4 regions of the Streptomyces sp. NPDC037126 genome follow, and region 2 is predicted to be linked to each of the others. Evidence: riboswitches for the same ligand, from Rfam matches in the RefSeq annotation. Region 2 holds a riboswitch; each other region holds the start of a gene.

Region 1 (4,776 bases), on a different contig from region 2:
GGGGCGGCAGCGGCGGCCACGACTGCTCCGGATCGGCCGGCACGTCGACGCCCAGGGCCTGGCCGGCGCGCAGCGCCACCCGCGTGTGGCCCTCGGGCGAGAGGTGCAGCCGGTCACTGTCCCAGGCCCGGCGGTCCCGCACCGACTTCAGCGACCACAGGTCGAGCACGGGACAGCCGTACCGGTCGGCGATGGCGCGGACGTGCCCGTTGTAGGTGGCGATCTTGCCGCGCAGATGCTTGAGCACGGGAACGCCACGGGTGTCGAAGCCGGTCGTCACCATGACCGTGCCCGCGGCCCCGGCCAGCAGGGCCACGGACCGCTCGAAGCGCTCGGCCACCTCGTCCGGGTCGGTGCCGGGGCGGATGATGTCGTTGCCGCCCGCGCAGAAGGAGACCAGGTCCGGGGCCAGTTCGACGGCCCGCGGGACCTGGTCGGCCACGATCTGGTCCAGCAGCTTCCCGCGCACGGCGAGGTTGGTGTACTGGAAGTCCCCCTCGGGCCGCCGGTCGGCGAGCAGTACCGCGAACCGGTCGGCCCAGCCCACGAACGCCCCGTCGGGGCCGGGGTCGCCGACGCCCTCGGTGAAGCTGTCCCCCACCGCCACGTACGACCCGATCACTGATCTGCTGTCATTCTTCGAATCGTCTGCCACGTCGGACCATGATTCACCTTCGGGTGTGACCTACGCGACCGTAGGAAGGGGTTGACGAGCGGTGAGAAGAGCCACTCCAAATTCGTTTGCTTTCCAGGAATACGCCTGCCGGCAGGGCTGTTGGGGCCGGGCGCACCGAAGGCCGGACCCGGGGATCGGGGTCCGGCCTTCGGCTGTCAGGGAGGTGGTTCGGGGCGGCCTCAGCCGACGGTGACTCCGTACCGCAGGAGGTAGGCGACCGGATTCACGTCGGAGCCGTAGTCGGGGGTGGTGCGGATCTCGAAGTGCAGGTGCGGGCCGGTGACGTTGCCGGTGGCGCCGGACAGGCCGAGCTGCTGCCCCTCGGTCAGGGTCTGCCCGGCCGAGGCCAGGATCCGGGAGAGGTGGGCGTACTGGGCGTAGTAGCCGTCGTTCAGCCTGACGACGACCTGGTTGCCGTAGGAGCCGCCCCAGCCGGCGGAGACGACGGTGCCAGCGGCGACGGCCTTGACCGGGGTGCCGCTCGGCACGACGAAGTCCACGCCCGTGTGGTAGCCGCTGGCCCACATGCCGCCCGCCACGTGGTAGCCGGTGCCGACGGTGGCGCCGGTCACCGGGAGGGTGTAGCCGGTCGAGGTGGCGGGCGCCGCCGGCGCGGCCTGCGGGGTCGCCGCCCCGGCGGAGGACGCCGGGGCGTCCGAGGAGGGGCGCGGGGTGGCGGGCGCGGGTCGGGCCTCCGCGGCCGCGCCGCCGAGCACGAGCTTGAGGCCCGGGTGGATCAGCGACGGGTCGTCGCCGACGGCCCGCTGGTTGTCGCCGTAGAGCCGGTGCCAGCCGCCGCGGACGTGCTGCTCGTAGGCGATCGTCGAGAGGCAGTCGCCGGACTTCACCGTGTAGGTGCGCACGGTCCTGGCCGGCTGCTGGGTGGCGGCCTTCGTCACGGTCGCCGGAAGGGACCGCACGGCCTTTCCGGAATCCGGCTGGGCGGTGGTGGCGGCGTGCGCCCCGGTGGCCCCGATGAGCGGGAGGGCCAGCGCGGCGCCACCGGTCCCGGCAGCGGCTATGGAGCGGGAAAAACGCGGGGTCTTGGGACGTCGGTGCTTACCCTTGCCGGGCATGGCGCATTCCTCTCCGACGCCTGCGAGGTCAGCTGTCGGGTTCGGGCTGGAGCGGCCCGGCCGCGCGGTGCGCGACTTCACCCCTAGCCTGTCGCGGAGACCGGACAGGCAGTCGTACCTGGTGGGTCCCCCGCTCCTGCCGAACGCGGGTCAAGTGTGTGGGGACTCCGGGCGGCGGCAGGATTCGGCGTTCCGTCCGGATTCGGGCTGAACGTAAGGGAGCAAGACGCGCGGAAACAAGCAGTGGGTTCCCGGTGTTGGCACTTCGGATGATCGAATGCGGGAATACGACATCACCCTCCGTGAATAACCACCCCCTTCCTTCCCTGAATTTCCCTTTTCCGCAACGCAATTACGTGAACATGACGCGCGACACAGGGTCACGGATATGACCCTCATCACGCACCATCACGCCATGCCCCGTTATTGGGCGTCGAGTTGCAATGAAGGCCTTAAATTCGGACAGAAGGCTCAAGTGTGGCGCAGCCGGAGAACCGTCGCATCAACGTCACCCTTGAGACCGGTGCGCAGCCCGTGGTGCAGCAGGCCCGCACCACGGTGCACTTCGCCCGTTTCACGGCATTCGTACGATGCCGAGGGGTCGAGCCCCCGCAGCCGCACCGCGGGCACGGGCTCGCCGTAGCTCTGCGCCCGGAGGCAGGCGAGGACCACCGTCTCGTCCCCCAGGAGGTACTGGACGGCACTCAGGCCGCCCTCCGGAGGCCTGAGCCGGTACTGGTCGCCGCGCTGGACCAGCGGGCGGATCTCCTTGTACAGCTCCACCCACCGCCGGGTCTCGGCCGGCTCCCCCTCGCTCCACCCGGTGAGGTCGCCGCCGACGCCGAGGACGCCGGCCATGGCACTGACGAAGCGGAACCGCAGCGAGCCGATCCGGCCGTTGAGCTGGGGGTGCGGCTCGCCGGGCCAGCCGGCGTCGGTGAAGCAGCGGTTGAAGTCCCACTTCACATAGTCGACCGGGACTCGAAGGGCCGGTGGCCGGGCAGCGGGCGCGCCGCGAGGGCCTCGGTGTCCGCGAGCGCGGTCCCCGGTCCCCGGTGGAGGTGCAGCAGCTCGTCCGCGTCGGTGAGACGCAGGGCATAGCTGCTGGTGGGCCCCGACAGAAGCCGGGTGCGACCGCCTTCGGCGATGTCCACCATCGAGACCTCACGGGTGCCCACAGATCCGTTCGGGTACGAACATCATCCGGCCCTTCAGTCCCAGGTGACCATGCCTGTGGACAACTCATTGCCCCGGGAAATCAATGTCGTATCGTCGACTGAGCGCCCGCCGACGAGCAGCGACGGCGGGGCCGACCGGGAGGAGCCCCCGTGACGCAGCAGGTCCCGTCGACCGAGCCCGAGCTGGCCGGAGTGCGCAATTTCCGTGACGTGGGCGGACTTCCGACCGTGGACGGACGGCGGGTGCGGGGCGGTGTGCTGTTCCGCAGCGGGCACCTCGCGCACGCGACGGGTGAGGACGCCGTCTTCCTCTCCTCCCTGGGCCTGCACACGATCTTCGACTTCCGCAACGCGGCCGACCAGAAGCTGGAGGGCCCGGACGTCGAACTGCCGGGGGTGCGCAACGTGAACCTGCCGCTGAGCGACCCGGCGGACGGCGCGGAGTTCTGGAAGATGGTCCGCGACGGCGACCTCGACCAGCTGCGCACGATCCTCGACGACGGCAAGGCGGCGGGCAGGATGGTCGCCTCGTACCGGACGATCGTCAAGGAGCGCACCGGCGAGCACTCACGGGTGCTGCACGCGCTCGCCGAGGACAGCGTGCCCGCGCTGATGCACTGCGCGGCCGGCAAGGACCGCGCGGGCATCTCGATAGCGGTGACCCTGCTCGCAGTGGGCGTGGAGCGCGAGGCGATCGTCGCCGACTACCTGGAGTCGAACGCCAAGCACCGCCGCTACAAGGTGCGCCGCAACGGCACCGCGGCGAGCGCGTACTCCCCCGAGGTGATGGAGCTGCTCAGCCCGCTCTTCGACGCCCGGGCCGAGTATCTGGCGGCGGCCTTCGACAGCATCGAGGAGACGTGGGGCGGGGTGGACGCCTACCTGGAGCAGGGGCTGCGGCTGTCCCCGGAGAACCGGGAGCGGCTGCGGGCGCGGCTGCTGGACTGAGCGGCCCCGCCGGGCGGCCTCAGCCCTTCCCGCCCAGCGCGAACAGCAGGTAGAGGAACGCGGCGAAGAGGTGTCCGATGGCGATGTAGATGATCAGCCGGATCCACAGGGAACGGGGGAACTTGGTCTCGAAGTCGCTCATGGCAGCTCTCCGGTCAGGGGCCCCAGGCACAGTGCGGCCGTGGGGCTCTGCAGCAGGGTGTGGACGAACAGCAGCTCCACGCCGCCCTGGTCCTCGGCGGCGAGGCGGTGCGGGGTGAGCGAGTCGAAGTGCGCGCTGTCCCCGGGTGCGAGCAGGTGCACGGTGTCGCCGAGGCGCAGGCGCAGGTGCCCCTTCAGGACGTAGAGCCACTCCTCGCCGGGATGGACCCGCACGATGTCGCCCTGCGAGCCGTAGGGCACACGGACGCGCAGCGCCTGCATGCCACGGCCGGGCGCGCCCGCCGGGAAGTAGGTCCAGCCGCCCGCCCGGGTCGGCTCCATGTCGCCCGCCCGTATGATCGAGTCACGATCGGCAACGGTCTCGCCGAGCAGATCGGAGACCGTCGTACCGTAGATGCGGGCCAGCGCGAGCAGCATCGGCAGCGAGGGCTGGCGCTGCCCGGTCTCCAGGCGGGACAGATGGGCCGGCGAGAGTCCGGCGTCCCGGGCCGCGGCCTCCAGGGTGAGGCCGGCCCGCCGGCGCAGGGCGCGCAGCTGTGGCGCGACGGCCGGCAGACCGTCGCCCTGTCCCGCCGGCGGCGGGACCTCTGAGGCGTTCATGCCTCCATTCAGCCCGACTTTTGCCTCGGCGGCAATTTTCTTGCCTGAGAGGCAAAGTCGCCCCGGCATCCTTCCCCGCGGTCTGCCGCTGCTACGCTCTTCCCAAGACTTGAACGCGTTCAAAAACAGGGGGGTC
Region 2 (4,776 bases):
TCTACGTCAACTCCCCCGGCGGCTCCTTCGCGGCGCTGACGGCGGTCTACGACACACTGCGGTACATCGGTTGCGACGTGGCGACCTACTGCCTGGGCCAGGCCGCCGCGTCGGCCGCGCTGCTGCTCACGGCGGGGACCCCGGGCAAGCGGTTCACCCTGCCGGGCGCGCGCATGGTGCTCGAACAGCCCCGGCTGTCCGAACCCGCGCAGGGCACGCCCAGCGACCTGGCGATCCAGGCGGCGGAGCTGGAACGGACCCGCGCGCTGATGGAGGAGATGCTCGTCCGGCACACCGGACGCACGGCCGGGCAGGTCCACCGGGACCTGGAGCGGGACCTGGTCCTGGACGCCGCGGAAGCGGTGGCCTACGGCCTGGTGGACGCCGTCGTGCCAAGCCGCCGGACCGCTCCCGGCGCTTCCGGCGCGAGGTGAGCGGGCCGTGCTGCCGCCGGAGCCCCCTCCGCTGCCCGCGCTGACCCGCGCCGAGGGCGAGCTGATCGACCGTTACCTGGAGGCCGTCGACCTGCTGGGCCGGATCAACCCCGCGCGCCACGGGAACACCTACCAGGGGCTGCGCGCGGCGCAGGCGCTGGTGCGCAAGGCGGCCGAACTGCGTGACGCGCTCGCCCTGATGCACCAGCGGGGCGAGACGGAGCTGCACGGCGACACGCTGGCACGCGCCCTGCGGGTCCTGGACGGCGAGCGCCGTGCCGCGCGCGTCGCGCTCCCGCCGGACGGCGTCGGCTGAGCGGGACGCCCCTCCGGCCCGACGGGAGCGCCGAGTAGACGCACCGTCCGGGCCGGAGTTGAAACGGTCCGAACGACGTACGGCCGACCGGTGTATATCCGGATCGGTTTCCGGGCTTCCCGAGTTGCGCACCGGGCCGGTCCGAGGGGCATGAGAAGACACTTCGTCCCAGGTCCGGGGCTACGTCCGGATTCTGACGGTGTCTCGAACAGAGCAGTGTCCACCCGAACGGGTGAGTGGTGAGTAACGCCACAAATCCCCGGTTCCGTTGGGATTTTCGGACAGCTGTGAGTGAAGATCCCTGTCTGACGACAAGACCCCGCCACCGCGGCGGGGCGATCCGGGCGGACGCCGAGTCCTGCCGCCGCCCGGATGACCGGTCGACAGGAGTGGATCGGCAGGAGTGGAGGACCCAGGCAAGGCGGGTCGCCAGAACGGATGTTCGTCCGCGTGGAGCGGGCGGGCCGATGCTCAGGGCGACCCTTGGGGTGAAGCCGCGGCAACGCGGCCGGGCTACTTCGCCAGCCCGAATCCGACAGGTCATCCTTCACAGGCGGCTGACGAAGGGTTGCGCATGACTGCGCTCAATCGTGTCCCGTCGCTCATGGCCCGAGCCGGTACGGCCTCGGCTCTCACCCTCGCCGCCGTGGGTGGCTCGATCGCGGTCCCGGGCCTCGCCACCGACGCCTCCGCCGCGACCATGGGCGCGAAGGCTCTCCAGGTCGCGGCGTCCAAGAAGGGCTCCCCGTACCAGTGGGGCGCCACCGGACCGTACCGGTTCGACTGCTCGGGGCTGACGCTCTACTCGTTCAAGAAGGCGGGCAAGTCCCTGCCGCGCACCGCCGCCGCCCAGTACAACAAGACGCACCACATCTCCGCCGGCAGCCGCAAGGCCGGTGACCTGGTGTTCTTCCACTACGGCTCCAGCGTCTACCACGTCGGCATCTACGCCGGCCACAACAAGATCTGGCACGCCCCGAAGACCGGCGCAGTGGTGAGGCTCGAGAAGATCTGGACAAGGAGCGTCTGGTACGGCCGCGTCAGCTGACCGGGCCTCAGGGCCGGGAGCGGCTCCAGCAACAGGGCCGCTCCCGGCACCGCCGTCGTCACCCCCGGTGCCCGCCTGAAGCCCACGGGCGCCCCGGGGCCCCCACGGCCACCGGCAGCACCTCCCGGCGACGAGACCCTGCCGAGCGGGCGCACGGCCCCCTCGGACGTCCTGGCGGGCCGTCACAGCGGCCACAGGACACGAGCCCCGTCCGTGCGCGCCCAGCGCTCGGCGGGAGGGACCGACGCGCGTACCTGGCGACACCGCTCCCGTGCGGCCGCTACTCATCGGCACGGCATCGCGCCGTCCCGCGCGGCGGGAGATCGAGGCCCTGGCGGCCGGGGCGGGGCCCGTACCGGTGCTGTCGGTGCACGCTGTGCGCGCTCGTGGGCGTGGAGCCGGGTGTGGCGGGCGTAGCGGAGCCGGTGGGGCTCAGGGTGGCCACGGTGGTCGGCGTACGGCCGCTGGAGGCGGGGCGTCCGCGCCGCCCGGTCCCGGCCGGGACGCCTTCCGGGACCCCCGCTGCGCGGAGCCGGCGGCAGCCGGGCCGTCGGGTCAGGGCTGCTGGCCCGCCGCCGTGACCGGTTCGGCCGGGATCGCCCAGGGGAGTTCGATGGAGACCGTCTTGCCGCCCTCCCGGGTGGGGCGGACGCGGAGTTTGCCGCCGCACTCGGCGGTGAGCCAGCGGATGATGACCATGCCGCGGCCGTTGTCCTGCTGCACGGCGGCGGGCAGTCTCTTCGGAAAGCGCGGATGACTGTCCGTGACCCCGATGCGGAGGTGTTCGTCGCGGTCCAGCGCGATGTCCACCGTGAAGGTGGGTGACTGACCGAAGGTGTGCTGTACGGCGTTGGTCGCGAGTTCGGAGACGATGAGCCGCACGGTGTCGGCCACGTCGGTGTCGGACGGCAGGCCCCACTCCGCCAACGTGCCCACGACGTACGAGCGGGCGGCGGAGACCGAGGCGGGATCGCTCGGCAGAGTGACGGATGCTTCCAGATGGTCTGCCATGGCGAGGTCGTCCCTTTCCCACGGGACCGCAGTCCGACAAGCAGCGGATGGTTCGAGTACGGTCCCGGACTGGTGCTTGCTCGCCAGATTGCCATCACCGGGCCGGTCACGGGGAGCGATCCACCAAGATGTGCATATATCTGTCGCTCAAAGCGGTGAACTCTGCGACGCGAGACCGTATTTGGGCGGCACGTAGGGAGTAAGGAGGAGCCCATGCAGAACGGGCCGGCCGTGCGCCGCCGCAAACTGGGCGCCGAACTGCGCACGCTGCGTACCGACGCGGGGCTCACGAGTGGGGACGCGGCCCGTCTGGTCGGCTGGCACCAGTCGAAGGTCAGCCGCATCGAGACGGGCGCCAGTGGCGTGAAACCGACGGACGTACGGCTGCTTCTGGACGCCTACGAGGTACGGGACAGCCAACTGCGCGAGCTGCTGCTGATGTTGGCGGGGTCCGACGACACCGGTGACCGCAACCGCTGGTGGCACGCCTACCGCGGGGTGCTGCCCCCCACCTACCGGGACTTCATCAGTCTGGAGTCCCAGGCGGGCGCGATGCGCACCCTGGAGACCACCGTGGTGCCCGGCCTGCTGCAGACGGCCGAGTACGCCCGTGCGGTGACCCGGGCGGCCGTCAACGACCTGGACGAGGAACGTCTGGACACGCTGGTCGAGGTGCGCCTGGCCAGGCAGGACGTGCTGCGTTCGAACCCGCCGCTGGAGCTGAGCGCGGTCCTGGACGAGGCGGTGCTACGGCGCGAGGTCGGCGGCCCCGAGGTGATGGCCCGGCAGCTGGAGCGGCTGACGGATGCCGCGCGTCTGCCCCAAGTGCGGTTGCAGGTACTGCCGTTCGGGGCGGGAGCACATGTCGGCCTCACTGGCCCTTTCGTTATCTTCTCATTTCCGAGCACTTCTGATCTGGATGTGGTTGTTCTCGACCAGTTGACGAGTAGCCTCTACCTCGAACGGAAAGAAGACCTCATGGCCTACTCCGAGGCCTTCAACACCCTTCAGAATCACGCCCTTTCCCCCGAGGACTCGTTGGACTACATCGCCGGGATAGGTGACGGCGCGTAAGGAGGCACCATGTCTGCTCTGCCTCGGAACGTCCCTGCCAGTACCGACCTGCACGACGTGCGCTGGCTGCGCAGCAGCTACAGCACGGGAGCCAACAACTGCGTGGAGACGGCCCGGCCGCGCTCCGGACTGCTCGCCGTGCGCGACTCGAAGAGGCCGGCCGGACCCGCACTCCTCTTCTCCACCGACAGCTGGACCGACTTCCTGACCGCCCTCTGATCAGACCCGATCAACTCTTGTCAGTTCTGCGCGAGACACGGCCGTGTCACGCCGACTCATGGTCGCGTTTCGCCGATCACCCGTACAGCGCGTTCGATCTCGGTCCCGGAGAGGTCCGCACGGGCCGTCAGCCGCAGGCGTGAGACGCCGTCGGGCACGGAGGGAGGACGGAAGCAGCCCACGGCCAGCCCCGCCGTACGGCAGTCGGCCGCCCAGCGCACCGCCTGCTCCGGGGACGGAGCCCGCACGGAGACCACCGCGGCGTCCGGTCGTACCGCCTCCAGACCCGCGGCGGTCAGCCGTGCGTGCAGCTCCGCGGCCACCTCCCGGGCCCGGGCCGCCCGCTCCGGCTCGCGGCGCAGCAACCGCAGCGCCGCGAGGGCCGCGCCCACCGCCGCCGGGGCCAGGCCCGTGTCGAAGATGAACGTCCGGGCCGCGTTCACCATATGGTCGATGACCCGGGCGGGGCCGAGCACCACTCCGCCCTGGCTGCCCAGCGACTTGGACAGCGTGGCCGTGACCACCACGTCCGCCGCGCCCGCGAGCCCGGCCGCGAACGGCGCGCCGCGCCCGCCGTCGCCGAGCACGCCGAGACCGTGGGCATCGTCCACGACCAGTCCGGCGCCGTGCTCACGGCACGCCCCGGCCAGTTCGGCCAGCGGCGCCCGGTCCCC
Region 3 (4,776 bases), on a different contig from region 2:
TCTGCGGTGGCGCGGCGGCCTCATCATGCGCGGCCTGCGCACCCTGCCCGTGGAGTTCACCCCGGTCGGCTGAGCCCGCCGCCCGGAAGGCGGCGGGCAGGAGTGCCCCCAAGCCGTAGAACGCTGAACATGACAGCGTTGAAAACTGTGATCTTCACGTGATCTGCGCGGCATGAACTTGTGACAAGTGATCGTCTGCCTATACGTTCACCCATCAGCGTGGCGCCCAGCTTCATCCGCCGCGCCGGCCCTGCTGTCGCACGAAAGGCTTCCGCATGCTCTCCGGGAACGGTCGTCACCGTCGCCCCCGTCAGGCTCCGGCCCTCCTCGTCGCGGCGGGCGTCACCGGCTCCGCCATCGCGATCCCGCTCCTCGGCGCCGCGAGCGCCAACGCGGCCGACGGCACCACGTGGGACAAGGTGGCCGAGTGCGAGAGCGGGGGTTCCTGGAGCGCCGACACCGGCAACGGGTACTACGGCGGCCTCCAGATGTCCCAGGACGACTGGGAGTCCCACGGCGGCACCCAGTACGCCTCCAGCGCCGACCAGGCCAGCCGCTCGCAGCAGATCGCGGTCGCCGAGAAGATCCTCGCCGACAAGGGCACCACCCCCTGGGCCACCTGTGCCCTGCTCTCCGGTCTGACCTCGAACTCGGCGTCGGTCGACGTCGACCCGGGCGTCGGCGGCTCCGGCCACGGCAACGGTTCGGGCGACTCGTCCGGATCGGACGACAACTCCGACTCGTCCGGCCTGTCGGATTCGCCGTCTTCGTCCGGCTCTGACACCGGCAACGGATCCGACGCCAACTCCGGTGCGGACTCCGGCTCCAGTGCCGCCCCCTCCTCCGACCCGGCCACCACGCCGGCTCCCGGCCACGCCAAGGGCGCCACTCAGGACCCGGGCGCGGCTGCCGGCTCTCCGGGCCACGGCACTCCCACGCCGGGCAAGTCCACCTCGCCCGGCGGTGGGACGTCGCAGGGTGGCGACAGCACCTCCGTGATCACTCCGTCGGCCGACGACTCGGACAATTCACAGCAGACCGGCGGTTCTTGGAGCCTGGTCGACACCGGCGCTCTCAGCAGTGGCGGGCGCCACCGGGGCGGCAGTGCGGACGAAAGTGCGGCAAACGGACAGAACGACACCTTGTCCGGCCGGCACGCCTCGCAGGAGACGGACACCTACACCGTCCGCGAGGGCGACACCCTCGGCTCCATCGCCGACTCCCTTGGCGTCGACGGCGGATGGCACGCGCTCTACGCCGCGAACAAGAAGGCCATCGGCGCCGACCCGAACCACATCTCCGCCGGTCAGACCCTGGACGTGGGTGCGGAAAAGGGTGGAAAGTAGCGGGAGTTGACGCCCCGCTTCACGGCTAATGTCCGGTTCGGGGAAAGTGTGGGATGAGTCTCAGAAGCCCTGATCGTCTTTGAAATTCCGTGGATCGCGTGTCTACGGTCAGGACCGCTCGTCATCACGAGCCCCGGCAGCCGCACACGCCGAATCCTGCCAGCGGCCGCCCGGGAACAGTCGTCGCGTCAAGCGCCGTGGGCAGGAGCGGGGGACCCAAGGTAAGTGCCGGTCCCGGCGGTTGACGCCGGACCGGCTGGGGGTGAAGCCGCGCATCGCGAGAGCGAGTGCGCGGCCGGGCAACTCAACCGGCCCGAACCCGACAGCTCACCTCGCAGGCGTCGGTGAGGGGATCGATCCATGCTGTTCTCCGGCAAGGGCAAGCACCGTCGTCCGTCCAAGGCCGTCCGCGCCGTCACGCTCGCCGGTGTCACCGGCGCCGTCGTCGCCGCCCCGCTGATGGCGGCCGGCAACGCCTCCGCCGCCACCTCCTCCCAGTGGGACGCCGTCGCCCAGTGCGAGTCCGGGGGCAACTGGGCCATCAACACCGGCAACGGCTACTACGGCGGTCTGCAGTTCTCCGCCTCCACCTGGGCCGCGTACGGCGGCACCGCCTACGCCGGGCAGGCCAACCAGGCCAGCAAGGCGCAGCAGATAGCCGTCGCCGAGAAGGTTCTCGCCGCGCAGGGCAAGGGCGCCTGGCCGGTCTGCGGCACGGGCCTGTCGAGCACCCCGTACAACGGCTCCGCCCCCACCGCCTCGAAGAGCACCTCGTCGAGCGCCTCCACCACCACCCGCTCCACCGAGAAGCAGGCCGCCACCCGCTCCACCGAGCGTCCGAGCGTGAGCAAGACCGTCACCACCCCGACCGGCAAGAAGGTCAAGAAGGGCGACGGCGAGTACAAGGTCGTCACCGGTGACACCCTCAGCTCCATCGCCGAGAAGCACCACGTGCAGGGCGGCTGGAAGAAGCTGTTCGAGCTGAACAAGGACATCGTCCAGGACGCCGACCTCATCTACCCGGGCCAGCAGCTGCACCTGAAGTGACACCTGGTTCCGAACGGACCCACAGCGCCCTCACGCCCGCGGCCCCCACACCGGGGGCCTCGTGAGGGGCCGTACCCCCCGTCCCCACGGGCTCCCCGCCCCGGTGCGTGTTCCCCCGTACGCACCGGGGCGGGGTTTCTTCATGTCCGGGCCCGGCTCGCCGCGCGTCCCCCGGCACTTTCCCCGTTCTTCATCCGCACCCCCCTTTGTTCCGCGGGTGAACAATGGGTACCGTCTGCGTGTCCCTCCCCGTCCACGGGTCGGTCGGTCGGTGGCCGACGCCCCTGGGACGGTTAGGCTCTAGTCGCAAGGCACCGCCGCAAGGCAGAGAGCCCCGCACTTCCAGCGTCACATCCAAGAAGGAGATGCTCGTGCCGTCCATCGACGTCGTCGTAGCCCGGGAAATCCTGGACTCCCGAGGCAACCCCACGGTCGAGGTCGAGGTCGGCCTCGACGACGGCAGCACGGGTCGTGCCGCCGTCCCGTCCGGCGCCTCCACGGGCGCCTTCGAGGCCATCGAGCTGCGCGACGGTGACCCCAACCGCTACCAGGGCAAGGGTGTCGAGAAGGCCGTCCTGGCCGTCATCGAGCAGATCGGCCCGGAGCTGGTCGGCTACGACGCCACCGAGCAGCGCCTGATCGACCAGGCCATGTTCGACCTGGACGCCACGGACAACAAGGGCTCCCTCGGCGCCAACGCCATCCTCGGCGTCTCGCTCGCCGTCGCGCACGCCGCCTCCGAGGCGTCCGACCTGCCGCTGTTCCGCTACCTGGGCGGCCCGAACGCGCACCTGCTGCCCGTTCCCATGATGAACATCCTGAACGGCGGCTCGCACGCCGACTCCAACGTGGACATCCAGGAGTTCATGATCGCCCCGATCGGCGCGGAGTCCTTCTCCGAGGCGCTGCGCTGGGGCACCGAGGTCTACCACACCCTCAAGAAGGTGCTGAAGGGCCGCGGTCTGTCCACCGGCCTCGGCGACGAGGGCGGCTTCGCCCCGAACCTCGGCTCCAACCGCGAGGCCCTCGATCTCATCCTCGAGGCGATCAAGGAGGCCGGCTACGCCCCCGGCGAGCAGATCGCCCTCGCCCTCGACGTGGCCGCGTCCGAGTTCTACAAGGACGGCAAGTACCTCTTCGAGGGCAAGGAGCGCTCCGCCGCCGAGATGACGGAGTACTACGAGGAGCTCGTGGCGGCCTACCCGCTCGTCTCCATCGAGGACCCGCTGTTCGAGGACGACTGGGCCGGCTGGAAGGTCATCACCGACAAGCTCGGCGACAAGGTCCAGCTGGTCGGCGACGACCTGTTCGTCACCAACCCCGAGCGCCTCGCCCGCGGTATCGAGGAGGGCACCGCCAACGCCCTCCTGGTGAAGGTCAACCAGATCGGCTCGCTGACCGAGACCCTGGACGCCGTCGAGCTGGCCCAGCGCAGCGGCTTCAAGTGCATGATGTCCCACCGCTCCGGCGAGACCGAGGACGTCACCATCGCCGACCTGGCCGTCGCCACCAACTGCGGCCAGATCAAGACCGGTGCCCCGGCCCGCTCCGAGCGCGTCGCCAAGTACAACCAGCTGCTGCGCATCGAGGAGATCCTCGACGACGCCGCGGTGTACGCCGGCCGCAGCGCGTTCCCCCGCTTCAAGGGCTGACCTGAGCCCACCCGGGCCATGTCTTAGCCAGTCGTACGTACGTCCCCGTACCCGGTCCCGTACCGTGTCCGGGGACGTACGCACGTGAAAGGGGAGGCGGAGAGCCGATGGCCGTCAAGGACCGGGACCGTTTCTCCACCGCGACCAGACTGCGGCTGCTCGGCGAGCAGACCGCGGCCCGCGTCTACCGCTCCCAGACGAAGCGGCAGGCCCGCCGCTCCCGGCTCACCGGCCGGGCGGCGCTGCTCGCGCTGGTGCTGTGCTCGATGGTCGTGGCGCTCGCCTATCCGATGCGTCAGTTCGTCTCCCAGCGCGCCCAGATCGACGACCTCCAGCGCAAGCAGGAGCAGGCCCGCGAGCGCGTGGAGCAGCTGCGCGACCTCAAGGCGCGCTGGCAGGACGACTCCTACGCCGAGCAGCAGATCCGGCGCCGGCTGCACTACGTGATGCCCGGTGAGACCGGGTACGTGGTCGTCGACCCGGGCGCGGCCCGGCAGTCCCGCGCCGAATTCGGGGCCGCCCACCGGCCCTGGTACGCGAACGTCTGGGACGGGGTCGACAAGTCCGACGCCTCCGACCAGTGAACCGACAGAAAGCCTCCGAAAAGCAGTCATGGAAACGCCCCCGCCGCCCACTCCGCGCTCCGAGCCCACCGACGCGGACGTCGAGGCCTTCAAGCAGCAGCTCGGCCGCCCGCCGCGGGGCCTGAGGGCCATCGCGCACCGCTGCCC
Region 4 (4,776 bases), on a different contig from region 2:
CGCGCCGAAGCTCGGCCCCGGCTATGTCTCCTCGGTGCCCGGCGTGTACTTCACCGGTCTGCCGGCGGCGTCCTCGTACGGCCCGGTGATGCGCTTCGTCTGCGGCACGGAGTTCGCCTCCCCGCGCCTGGCGAAGCACCTGGCCGCAGCCCACGGCTGACCTGCGGCGGCAACGAGGGAGCGGGCACGTTTCCGGCCGTACTCCGTGTGCGGCCGCGGCCGGTCCGTGCGGTCCCGCCCCCCACCACGCGGTACGGCGGCCGCGCCCGGCACGGCGACGGTCGTGGCCCGAGGGGGCGCCCCGACCTGTACGGCGACGATCGCGCGCTGCACGGTGACGGCCGGGTCCGGGGCGGGGCTCAGCTCTGTTCCGGAGCCTCAGGCGTCCGAGGCGTCGCCATCAGGAGGCCTACGAACAGTACTTGGGGCCGATCAGCACGTAAGTGCCTGGAAAGAGGCGTGAGTCGGTGGGGCGTGGTGTCCGTATTCTCTGATCATGGCACCCTCCCCCGCGTATTCACTGATCGCCACCGACCTGGACGGGACGCTGCTGCGCGGCGACGACACCGTCTCCGAACGGTCGCTCGCCGCGCTCGCGCGGGTGGCGCGGGCCGGTGCCCGGCACCTGGTGGTGACCGGCCGCCCGGCCCCCAGGGTGCGGCCCCTGCTGGCGGACCTCGGCTGCACCGGGCTCGCGGTGTGCGGGCAGGGCGCACAGGTCTACGACGCCGGGGCCGACCGCCTGTTGTGGTCGGTACGGCTGGACCGGGAGCTGGCCGAGACCGCGCTCGGCAAGATCGAGGCCGAGGTGGGGCAGGTGTACGCGGCGGTCGACCAGGACGGTGTCGACGGGCTCACGCTCATCGAACCCGGCTATCTGATGCCCCACCCGACCTTGCCCGCGGTGCGGGTGGGGCGGCGCGACGACCTGTGGTGCGAGCCCATCAGCAAGGTGCTGCTGCGCCATGCCACCGTGCCGGACGACGAGTTGGCGGCCACCGCGCGTGCGGTGGTGGGCTCGCTGGCGACGGTCACCATGTCGGGGCCGGGGACGGTGGAACTCCAGCCGTCCGGGGTGACCAAGGCGACCGGGCTGGCGCTGGCCGCCGAGCGGCTGGGGGTGCGTGCCGAACGGGCCCTGGCGTTCGGCGACATGCCCAACGACATCCCGATGCTCGACTGGGCGGGACACGGGGTCGCCATGGCCAACGCCCACGCCGAACTCAAGGCCGTCGCGGATGAGGTCACCCTGTCGAACGAGGACGACGGCATCGCCGTCGTCCTCGAAAGACTGTTCCCGACCGACTGACCGGGATATCAGTAACGCCTGCCGCGGGTGCCGGTCAGTACGCGCTGTTGACGTTGTCGATCGAGCCGTAGCGCGCGGCCGCGTAGTTGCAGGCGGCGGTGATGTTGGCGACCGGGTCGTAGATGTTGAACGAGGTTCCGGCCACGTGGTACGTGTTGAACGTCGGGTCGATGACCTGCAGCAGGCCCTTGGACGGGATGCCCTTGGCCGCGTTGGAGTCCCACAGGTTGATGGCGTTCGGGTTGCCCGAGGACTCCCGCATGACGTTGCGGTGGATGCCGTTGTAGGAGCCCGGGATGCCCTTCTGGGCCATGATCGCGAGCGACTCGCGGATCCAGCCGTCGAGGTTGTTCGGGTAGCCGGCGGGGGTGGTGGAGACCGCAGGGGCCGAGGTGGGGGTGGCCGCGGAGGCGCTGGTGGCGCCGATGAGCGGCATGGCCAGGACGGCTGCGCCGGTACCGGCGACGGCGATCATGCGGACGAGGCGGGTGCGGCGGGGCTGAGCGGCAGCAGGCATGGGGGTGTTCCTCTCCGTCGCCTGCGAGGTGAGCTGTCGGGTTCGGGCGGGGAGGTGCCCGGCCGTGCCCCGAAGGGACACGACTTCACCCCAAGCCGTTCCGGTGCGACTTGTGCCGTCCGGTCCGGCGACTTACCTGGGTCCCCCGCTCCTGCCGTACGAGTGAGTTCGATGGGTGACGCGGGCGGCGGCAGGATTCGGCGTTCCGCCCGACGGGTCCGGAACGTATGCGAGAGCACATGTCGGGAACAAGTGCCTGAATCACACAACGCACTATTTGACCTTGGTCTGTGCCGTATGGGGTACTTGATCCTTTGCGGTTGCCAATCCTCAACTCGCCAACGGGACAAGGGGAGAACGGCTGGTCGGGCAGCCGGGGTGCCGAGGGGCGCGGGTGACCCAACTCACGAAATAGCAAATTGTGCCAAGTCGGACATGGGGGATTGGGTCGGCGACCGGAGCGTGGAAGGGGTGGAGGGCGCGGGATGTCCGGGTGGATGCCCGGTGGGGGCCCGTCCGGGGGTGCGATTGGCCCACTCACCTGTCGATTCGCGACAAAGCGTCTGAATTCCTGTTAAGTCGATAAATGTCCGTTCTTACCCTCTGATCAAAAACATGCCGTCATGATCCGATACCGCCCGGGCCGGACCCGTGGGCGCTATCGGTGATCGAAACAGGACCGGATACGCTGACTTGAGTGATGGCAGCGACCTATCGACAAACCGTGTAAGCGCCAGCAGACACCAGCAGACAGGAGACCCCTCGTGACCGTCGTCGGGCCGTTCGGGCTGAGCGTGCGGGACCAGGCTCTGGAAGCCGATGTCCAGGCCGGATTGACGGCTGTCGAGGAAGGCTTGCTCGAGGCCACCAAGAGCGAGGTCCCGTTCATCACGGAGGCCGCGCAGCACCTCGTACGGGCCGGTGGGAAGCGGTTCAGGCCGCTGCTCGTGATGCTCGCGGCGCAGTTCGGCGACCGCTACGCGCCGGGCATCGTGCCGTCGGCCGTGGTGGTGGAGCTGACCCACCTGGCCACGCTGTACCACGACGACGTGATGGACGAGGCGGCCGTGCGGCGCGGCGTGGACAGCGCCAACACCCGCTGGGGCAACTCCGTCGCCGTCCTCACCGGTGACTTCCTCTTCGCCCGCGCCTCCCAGATCCTCGCCGACCTCGGTCCCGAGGCGGTCCGGGTGCAGGCCCTCGCGTTCGAGCGGCTGGTCACGGGCCAGATCCTGGAGACGGCGGGCCCCACCGACGGCCGCGACCCGGTCGACCACTACCTGGACGTGCTCGGCGGCAAGACGGGCTCGCTGGTGGCGGTGTCGTGCCGCTTCGGCGCGATGATGTCCGGCGCCGACGAGACGGTCGTGGACGTGCTCACCCAGTACGGCGAGCGCCTCGGGGTGGCCTTCCAGCTCGCCGACGACGTCCTGGACATCGCCTCCGACTCCCACGAGTCCGGCAAGACCCCGGGCACCGACCTGCGCGAGGGCATCGCGACCCTGCCCGTGCTCCGGCTGCGCGAGCGGGCGGCCCGGCTGGGACTGCCCGAGGACATCGCCCTGTGCGAGCTGCTGGACTCCGACCTCAGCGACGACGCCCGGCACGCCGAGGCACTGGCCGCGCTGCGCGCGCACCCCGCGCTGGAGCAGGCTCGCCGGGACACCGTGCGGTACGCGGAGGAGGCCCGGGCCGCGCTGGCACCGCTGCGGGAGTGCGACGCCAAGGCGGCGCTGATCCAGCTGTGCGACGCGGTGGTCCACCGAGCCGGCTAGCCACCCCGGACGGGCGGCGGCCTCCCGCACGGAGGCCACGTGCCGCCCGCCACCAACGGGACGGGCCGGACGGGCCCACGCCGCCCCGCACGCCCCGTACGACGGCTCCGCACGCCCCGTGCGACGGCGTCACGCCCACGTCGTACGGACGGGACCCGCGCGGCCGTAAGACGGCGTCACGCCCACCTCGTACGACGGGCCCCGCGCGCCTCGGGCAGCCCGCACACGGATCCGGTCCGGGCGTCCCCGCGACCGCTGCCCGGGACGGTTGCAGCCATCCCGCGCGGGCCGTACAACGGTCGTACGCGCCCCGTGCGATGCGTGCGACCCCTACGGGTCGGGGGAGCCGCAACCCCTACGTGTCATACCGCAGGCGTACACGGAGTTGGCTCCGTGGTCTGACGATTCCTCATGGCCGATTTGGTCAGATGGACACCACGGAAATCAGCACTCCTCACCGATTCGGGTGAGAATGGCGGCTCAGGTGGACCAGCGTGAGGACAGCCGCCGCCGACGACGGAGGTAAGGCACACATGGCACCGTACGAAACCGACGACGCACTGGGCGCCGCGGGGGACGAGGACCGTAGCTCCGGCCGCCGCAAGGCCGCCCGGTACGCCGTCCCGGTCGCGGTGGTGGGGGTGGCGGCGGCCACGATCGGGCTCGTCCCGGCGCTCGCCGACTCGGGTGACCCCGACCTGCCCAGGATCACCGCACAGCAGCTCATCGACAAGATCGCCAAGTCGGACGTGCAGCAGCTGTCCGGCACCGTGAAGATCAGCACCGACCTCGGCCTGCCCGACCTCGGCGGCCTGGGGAGCAGCACCGCCTCCGGCGCGGCCAAGGGCTCCGGCGACGGCTCCTCCGCCGACCCGCAGGCCAGGCTCACCGAGCTGGCCTCCGGGACGCACACCCTGCGCGTCGCGGCCGACGGCCCCGACCGGCAGAAGCTCTCGCTGCTGGAGCAGGGCGCCGAGTACAGCCTCGTCCACAACGGCAAGGACGTCTGGGGCTACGACAGCAAGAGCAACGAGGTCTCCCACAGCACCGCGGCCGGCTCCGGCAAGGACCGGCGGACCGAGACCCCGGCCACCCCGAAGGACTTCGCCGACCAGGCGCTGAAGTCGGTGGACGACACCACGTCGGTCACCGTCGACGGCACCGCCCAGGTCGCC

The links. A riboswitch is a leader RNA that binds a small molecule or an ion and turns the genes downstream of it on or off. The one in region 2 is predicted to bind cyclic di-AMP.
Region 1: it holds a riboswitch for cyclic di-AMP, as region 2 does, so the genes downstream of both, ACZ7FF_RS07440 (M23 family metallopeptidase) here and ACZ7FF_RS16605 (C40 family peptidase) in region 2, are expected to answer to the same signal.
Region 3: it holds a riboswitch for cyclic di-AMP, as region 2 does, so the genes downstream of both, ACZ7FF_RS25765 (transglycosylase family protein) here and ACZ7FF_RS16605 (C40 family peptidase) in region 2, are expected to answer to the same signal.
Region 4: it holds a riboswitch for cyclic di-AMP, as region 2 does, so the genes downstream of both, ACZ7FF_RS33205 (transglycosylase SLT domain-containing protein) here and ACZ7FF_RS16605 (C40 family peptidase) in region 2, are expected to answer to the same signal.

The regions. Positions count from the first base shown of each region.
Region 1 is NZ_JBVJTD010000002.1:535,996-540,771, forward strand. It holds gene ACZ7FF_RS07435 (SGNH/GDSL hydrolase family protein) at 1-622, opposite strand, end outside; gene ACZ7FF_RS07440 (M23 family metallopeptidase) at 856-1,752, opposite strand; cyclic di-AMP (ydaO/yuaA leader) riboswitch at 1,755-1,919, opposite strand; partial or broken gene ACZ7FF_RS07445 (GH36 C-terminal domain-containing protein) at 2,224-2,730, opposite strand; gene ACZ7FF_RS07450 (hypothetical protein) at 2,715-2,930, opposite strand; gene ACZ7FF_RS07455 (tyrosine-protein phosphatase) at 3,081-3,878, shown strand; gene ACZ7FF_RS07460 (DUF6126 family protein) at 3,898-4,020, opposite strand; gene ACZ7FF_RS07465 (helix-turn-helix domain-containing protein) at 4,017-4,640, opposite strand.
Region 2 is NZ_JBVJTD010000006.1:156,185-160,960, reverse strand. It holds gene ACZ7FF_RS16615 (ATP-dependent Clp protease proteolytic subunit) at 1-434, shown strand, start outside; gene ACZ7FF_RS16610 (hypothetical protein) at 442-750, shown strand; cyclic di-AMP (ydaO/yuaA leader) riboswitch at 1,168-1,321, shown strand; gene ACZ7FF_RS16605 (C40 family peptidase) at 1,325-1,798, shown strand; gene ACZ7FF_RS16600 (ATP-binding protein) at 2,354-2,809, opposite strand; gene ACZ7FF_RS16595 (helix-turn-helix domain-containing protein) at 3,023-3,883, shown strand; gene ACZ7FF_RS16590 (DUF397 domain-containing protein) at 3,893-4,102, shown strand; gene ACZ7FF_RS16585 (8-amino-7-oxononanoate synthase) at 4,159-4,776, opposite strand, start outside.
Region 3 is NZ_JBVJTD010000012.1:205,615-210,390, forward strand. It holds gene ACZ7FF_RS25755 (cytochrome P450 family protein) at 1-73, shown strand, start outside; gene ACZ7FF_RS25760 (transglycosylase family protein) at 276-1,346, shown strand; cyclic di-AMP (ydaO/yuaA leader) riboswitch at 1,530-1,702, shown strand; gene ACZ7FF_RS25765 (transglycosylase family protein) at 1,707-2,393, shown strand; gene eno (phosphopyruvate hydratase) at 2,759-4,045, shown strand; gene ACZ7FF_RS25775 (FtsB family cell division protein) at 4,153-4,629, shown strand; partial or broken gene ACZ7FF_RS25780 (DUF501 domain-containing protein) at 4,658-4,776, shown strand, end outside.
Region 4 is NZ_JBVJTD010000019.1:76,870-81,645, forward strand. It holds gene ACZ7FF_RS33195 (FAD-dependent oxidoreductase) at 1-160, shown strand, start outside; gene ACZ7FF_RS33200 (HAD family hydrolase) at 497-1,309, shown strand; gene ACZ7FF_RS33205 (transglycosylase SLT domain-containing protein) at 1,344-1,826, opposite strand; cyclic di-AMP (ydaO/yuaA leader) riboswitch at 1,832-2,005, opposite strand; gene ACZ7FF_RS33210 (polyprenyl synthetase family protein) at 2,591-3,601, shown strand; gene ACZ7FF_RS33215 (LolA family protein) at 4,135-4,776, shown strand, end outside.